2 linked regions of the Azoarcus olearius genome follow. The protein of the gene in region 2 interacts with the protein of the main gene of each other region in a pairwise test. Links are inferred from orthologs where the notes say so. Each region holds a gene or a part of one and is shown on either strand. Other genes may lie near its edges. The genes, in order: recO and recR.

The links.
Region 1: the proteins of recR (region 2) and recO interact in binary tests that used the Escherichia coli proteins (3 or more experiments, as listed by UniProt). The link is inferred for Azoarcus olearius from one-to-one orthologs.

The regions. Positions count from the first base shown.
Region 1 is NZ_CP016210.1:1,885,817-1,888,875, reverse strand. What follows is about bases 1-2,742. They hold recO (DNA repair protein RecO), read right to left. Parts: upstream 1,867-2,742; coding sequence 1,135-1,866; downstream 1-1,134. Other genes in these bases: era (GTPase Era), read right to left, coding at 1,891-2,742; dqs_RS08710 (pyridoxine 5'-phosphate synthase), read right to left, coding at 389-1,138; acpS (holo-ACP synthase), read right to left, coding at 1-374. In the rest of the region: more of era, read right to left, coding at 2,743-2,805; rnc (ribonuclease III), read right to left, coding at 2,802-3,059. UniProt on the Escherichia coli protein: Involved in DNA repair and RecF pathway recombination.
Region 2 is NZ_CP016210.1:1,070,386-1,073,522, forward strand. What follows is about bases 13-2,832. They hold recR (recombination mediator RecR), read left to right. Parts: upstream 13-1,032; coding sequence 1,033-1,632; downstream 1,633-2,832. Other genes in these bases: dnaX (DNA polymerase III subunit gamma/tau), read left to right, coding at 13-577; dqs_RS05090 (YbaB/EbfC family nucleoid-associated protein), read left to right, coding at 629-952; petA (ubiquinol-cytochrome c reductase iron-sulfur subunit), read left to right, coding at 1,814-2,407; dqs_RS05105 (cytochrome b), read left to right, coding at 2,411-2,832. In the rest of the region: more of dnaX, read left to right, coding at 1-12; more of dqs_RS05105, read left to right, coding at 2,833-3,137. UniProt on the Escherichia coli protein: May play a role in DNA repair. It seems to be involved in an RecBC-independent recombinational process of DNA repair. It may act with RecF and RecO.

The sequences.
Region 1 (3,059 bases), 820 kb from region 2 along the record:
CGGGTCTCGATTACCGCGAAGGCGACCACATAGTCGTTTTCGTCGGTCAGGCTCAGGTGGGCATTCAGGCGCCGGTCGTCCAGATAGGTGCGCAGGCCGTCGCCGTATCGATAGAGCGGCTTGCCGAGCGCATCGTGATCCACGGCCACTGCGTGCAGCGTGGCCGGCACCGCAACGCCGGTGCCGAGCGCCTTGCCGAACGCTTCCTTGGCGGCGAAACGCTTTGCGAGGAAGCGCGCGGGATCGCGGCTCGCGCGCCATGCCTCGCGCTCGGATTCGGCCAGGATGCGCTCCGCGAAGCGCTCGCCGTGACGCTCCAGCGAGGTCCGGATGCGGGCGATGTGGACGATGTCGGTTCCGATGCCGTGGATCATGCGCCCTCCCCGGCTCAGCCGGCGGCCGCCTCGCGCATCAGGCGCTTCATCTCCGCTACCGCCTCGCGGATGCCGGAAAAGACCGCGCGGCTGACGATGGCGTGGCCGATGTGCAGTTCGCGGATGCCGGGCAACCGGGCAATCGGTTGCACGTTGTAGTAGTTGAGCGCATGGCCGGCGTTGAAGCGCATGCCGTGGCTGCAGATGGCTTCGCCGGCGCGGCGGATCTTGTCGATCTCGGCCAGCACCGCCGGGCTTTCAGCATCGCGCCCCTGGGCGTGAAAGGCGTGGGCATAGGGGCCGGTGTGGATCTCGCACACCCTGGCGCCGATGCGCGCGGCGGCGTCGATCTGGGCGATCTCCGCATCGATGAAGACACTGGTGACGATGCCGGCGTCCGCCAGCCGGGCGATCACGTCCTTCAGGCGCGCTTCCTGCGACACGATGTCCAACCCCCCTTCGGTGGTGACCTCGTGGCGGCCCTCCGGCACCAGCATCGCCATTTCCGGCTTGATGCTGCGCGCGATACCGACCATCTCGTCGGTGGCCGCCATCTCGAGGTTGAGCTTGATCTGGGTGAGTTCGCGCAGGCGGCGGACATCGTCGTCCTGGATGTGACGGCGGTCTTCGCGCAGATGCACGGTGATGCCGTCCGCTCCACCGAGATGGGCTTCTACCGCGGCCCAGGTCGGGTCCGGCTCCCAGGTGCGGCGCGCCTGGCGCAGCGTGGCGACGTGGTCGATATTGACGCCGAGTTCGATCACAGTTCGAGCAACTCCTGAAGGACGCGGCGGGACTGCAGCGGCTGTCCGCCGAGATAGTGATTGATCAACACACGCAGCAGCCGCTTGGACTGGGCCAGCGTCTCGCTGCGGGAAAAGTCGCCGGCGGCCATGTCGAGCAGGGTCTGGCCGCTCACCACCGGCAGATCCGGCGGGGCATCGCCGGGCGCGTCCAGTGCCGCCGGACCGCCTTCGATTATATAAGCGTAGGTCGCATCGCCCCGGACGGCCTCGCCGCTCTGCACGTCATGGAACAGTTCGATGCCGTAGCCAAGTTCCTGCATCAACGCGAGTTCGAACTGGCGCAACACTGGCGGCGGCGGTCTGCCGAGGCCAAGTTCGCGCACTGCGTCGGCATAGGCGACGAAGAGGTTGGGATGGGGATCGTCGCGCGGGGTGAGTTTGACCAGCAACTCGTTGAGGTAATAGCCGCACAGCAAGGCCTGGCCGGTCAGCAGCGGTTGGCCGCCTTGCCATTCGGCACGGACCAGCGTGCGCACCTCGCCTCCGCCAGACCAATCCATCAACAAGGGCTGGAACGCCATCAGCACGCCACGAAAAGCGGAATGCGGCCTGCGCGCACCCTTTGCCACCAGCGCCAGGCGGCCGTGATCGCGGGAAAAGACCTCGACGATCAGGCTGGTTTCGCGCCACGGCAGCGTGTGCAGTACCCAGGCCGACTGTTGGTCGATGCGCTGCTTGACCGCCACCGCGTGCCGTCCCCGCTCCGGCGCTTACTCGTAGCCGAGGCTCTTCAGCGCGCGTTCGTCGTCCGCCCAGCCGCTCTTGACCTTGACCCAGACCTCGAGGAAAACCTTGCCGTCGAAGAGCTTCTCGAGTTCGACGCGGGCCTCGGTCGAAACCCGCTTGAGCTTCTCGCCGCCCTTGCCGATGACGATGCCCTTGTGCCCCGCCTTGTCGACGATCACCGCGGCGTGGATGCGGCGCAGGTTGCCTTCGGTCTCGAACTTCTCGATTTCCACCGCAATGCCATACGGCAACTCGTCGCCGAGCAGCCGGAACAGCTTCTCGCGCAGGAATTCGGCGGCAAGGAAGCGCTCGCTGCGGTCGGTGATCTCGTCTTCCTCGTACATCGGCGCACCTTCCGGCAACAGCGGCGTCGCCGCCCCCACCAGCGCCTCGACGTTGCTGCCGCGCTCGGCCGACAACGGCACGATCTCGACGAATTCGCGCGCGGCGCGCACCTGGTCGATGAAAGGCAGCAGCCGGCTTTTGTCCTTCAGCTGATCGACCTTGTTGATCACCAGCACCACCTGCGCATCGGCCGGAATCACCTCCAGCACCTTGCGATCGTCCTCGCCGAAGCGGCCCGCCTCTATCACGAAGAAGACCAGGTCGACATCGCCCAGCACCTGCGACACCGTGCGGTTCATCGAGCGGTTGAGCGCGTTGCGGTGCTGGGTCTGGAAGCCCGGCGTATCGACGAAGACCAACTGCGCGCCCTCATTGGTCAGGATGCCGGTGACGCGGTGGCGGGTAGTCTGGGCCTTGCTGGAGACGATGCTGATCTTCTGACCGATCAAGCGGTTGAGCAGCGTCGACTTGCCGACGTTGGGCCGCCCGACGATGGCCACAAAACCGGTCCTGAAGCCCGGCTTTGCGGAAGGGACCGCTTCTTCGATCTTCATTTCTTCCTCAACTGGGCAAGCGCGAGTTCGGCGGCGCGCTGCTCGGCAATCCGGCGGCTGGTACCGCGCCCCACGGTGCGCACCTTGTGCTTTTCGACTTCGCACGCCACTTCGAATTCCTGTGCATGCGCTTCACCGGTGACCTGGACCATGACATAGGTGGGCAACGGCGACTTGCGCCCCTGCAACCACTCCTGCAACGCCGTCTTGGGATCCTTGGCGGGAGCGCCCGGCTCCACCTCCGCCAGCAAGGG
Region 2 (3,137 bases):
GCCCCCGGAAGCGCAGTGGGACGAGGGTGACAGGGCCGCAGCGGGCGGTGCCGAGCGCTTCGACGAGGAATTGAACGACGCGCCGCCGCGTCCGGCCCCGCTTGCGGTCGTCAGACCCTCTACGGCGCCGGCGGTAGCACCCGCCGCGGACGAAGCACCCGGGGACGCCGTGCTGGCAGCCCCGCAGGCGCTGGCGGCGGGCGACTGGCGGTCCTTGGTACGTGCCCTCGGGCTGACCGGCATGCTGCGGGAGCTGGCGCAGCACTGCGAGTGGGTGGGGCTGGATGGCGAGCAGCTCGAGCTGCGCCTGTCGGCCACCCATCGCCATCTGCTCGATATCAACCGCAGCGCGCCCGAGCGGTTGCAGGAACAACTCGGCGCCGCGTTGGGGCGCACGCTCCGGGTCCGGATCGTCATCGGTACCATCGAGGGTGAGACGCCCGCCCAACGCGACGAAATCGAGCGTCGGCAGCGCCACGCCGAAGCGGTCGCGGCGCTCGAATGCGACCCCTTCGTGCGTGAATTGATCGAGCGCTTCGATGCCACGCTGCTCGAAGACACGGTACGGCCGCTCTAGGCCTGCCCCCACGGCTAACCCATCCCTTCCTTCCCAGCGGAGAACATGATCATGATGAAAGGCGGTATTGCCGGCCTGATGAAGCAGGCCCAGCAGATGCAGGACAACATGAAGAAGATGCAGGACCAGCTCGCCAGCGTCGAGGTCGAGGGTCAGGCCGGCGCAGGCGTCGTCAAGGTGGTGATGACCTGCAAGTACGACGTGCGGCGCGTCAGCATCGACGACGCGGTGATGGACGACAAGGAAATGCTGGAAGACCTCGTCGCGGCGGCGCTCAACGACGCGGTCCGCAAGGTCGAGACCACCACGCAGGAAAAGATGGCGGGCTTCACGGCCGGCCTCAACCTGCCGCCGGGGTTCAAGCTTCCGTTCTGAGATCAACAGTCTCCACGCCGAATGCGTTCGCCGCCCCGCGAGGGGGCGGAGAGGCGCTTGAGGCGGCCCGACGCGTACCGATGTCCTCTCCTCCTTCCAGTCTCGACGAACTCATCGCCGCGCTGCGCTGCCTGCCTGGCGTCGGGCCGAAGTCCGCGCAGCGCATGGCCTACCACCTGCTGCAGCGCGACCAGCGCGGCGCGGCGCGGCTGGCGGGGGCGCTCGGCCATGCGCTCGAAGTGCTGCGCCATTGCCAGCGCTGCAACAACTTCTCCGAAGAGGCGGTCTGCCAGCGCTGCGCCAATCCGCGGCGCGACCCCGCGACGCTCTGTGTCGTCGAGATGCCCGCCGATCTGGCCATGATCGAGCAGACCCAGTCCTACAACGGCCTGTACTACGTGCTGATGGGGCGTTTGTCGCCACTCGACGGCGTGGGACCGCGCGAACTCGGGCTCGAACGCCTGATCGCGCGTGCGACCGACGGTGAGGTCAAGGAAGTCATCCTCGCGACCAACTTCACCAACGAGGGCGAGGCGACGGCGCACACCGTGGCCACGCTGCTCGGCGCGCGCGGGGTCAAGGTCAGCCGCATCTCACGCGGCGTGCCCGTCGGTGGCGAACTCGAACACACCGACACCGGCACGATTGCCCAGGCGCTGGTCGAGCGGCGCGCGTTCTGAACGCGTGCTGCAGTGCGGCAGGCGGCGCTTTCCTAGCCCCTGATCGAAGCAGGGTGATCGCTTTGAAAGCCTTGTGCCGACTGGATTTTCCGACTTCGCGCTTTCTCTGCTGCAGCGACTCCGATATAATCCGAAGGTTTTTTGTATCCGGTCTTTGGTTTTCCTTTCAGGGAAGAGGGTCATGAGCGTTGAACAAAAGATGGACAACGGCCGCCGCACGCTGTTGCTGGCGACGTCCGCCGCAGGCGGCGTCGCGGCGGTGGCCACGGCGGTGCCGTTCGTTGCCAGTCTGACGCCGTCCGAGCGCGCCAAGGCAGCAGGGGCGCCGGTCGAGGTCGATGTGGGCAAACTCGCCCCGGGCGAGATGATGACGGTGGAATGGCGCGGCAAGCCCGTGTGGATCCTGCGTCGCACCCCCGAAATGCTGGCGTCGCTGGACAAGACGGACGACAAGGTCAGCGATCCGCAGTCCGACAAGCTGCAGCAGCCCGAGTACGCCAAGAACAAGCATCGCTCGATCAAGCCCGAGTACCTGATCGCGGTCGGCATCTGCACCCACCTTGGCTGCTCGCCGTCCGACAAGTTCAAGGTCGGCGCCGAAAGCGGCGTCGGTGCGGACTGGCCCGGCGGCTTCCTGTGCCCCTGTCATGGCTCGCAGTTCGACCTCGCCGGTCGCGTCTACAAGAGCATGCCGGCGCCGGACAACCTCGAGATTCCTCCGCACAAGTACGTCGCGGACACCACCATCCTCGTCGGTGAAGACGGAAAGGCCTAAGCGATGACGACCAAATCCCAAGCCTTGCTGAACTGGGTCGACGAGCGCTTCCCGCTCACTTCGTCGATCAAGGGTCATCTGACCGAATACTACGCGCCGAAGAACTTCAACTTCTGGTACTTCTTCGGCTCGCTGGCGCTGCTGGTGCTGGTGATCCAGATCGTCACCGGCATCTTCCTGGTGATGCACTACAAGCCGGACGCATCCCTGAATGCCGCCGGTGTGCCGGTCGCGTTCGCCAGCGTCGAGTACATCATGCGCGACGTGCCGGGCGGCTGGCTGATCCGCTACCTGCACTCCACCGGCGCATCCGCGTTCTTCATCGTGGTGTACCTGCACATGTTCCGCGGCCTGCTCTACGGTTCCTACCGCAAGCCGCGCGAACTCATCTGGATCTTCGGCACGCTGATCTTCCTGGCGTTGATGGCGGAGGCCTTCATGGGCTACCTGCTGCCGTGGGGTCAGATGTCGTTCTGGGGCGCCCAGGTGATCGTGAACCTGTTCTCGGCGATCCCGCTGATCGGGCCGGACCTGTCGCTGGTCATCCGCGGTGACTTCGTCGTCTCCGACGCCACCCTGAACCGCTTCTTCTCCTTCCACGTCATCGCCGTGCCGCTGGTGCTGATCGGCCTCGTCGCCGCCCACATCGTGGCGCTGCACGAAGTCGGCTCCAACAACCCGGACGGTGTGGAAATCAAGAAGAAGAAGGACGCCAACGGCATCCCGCTCG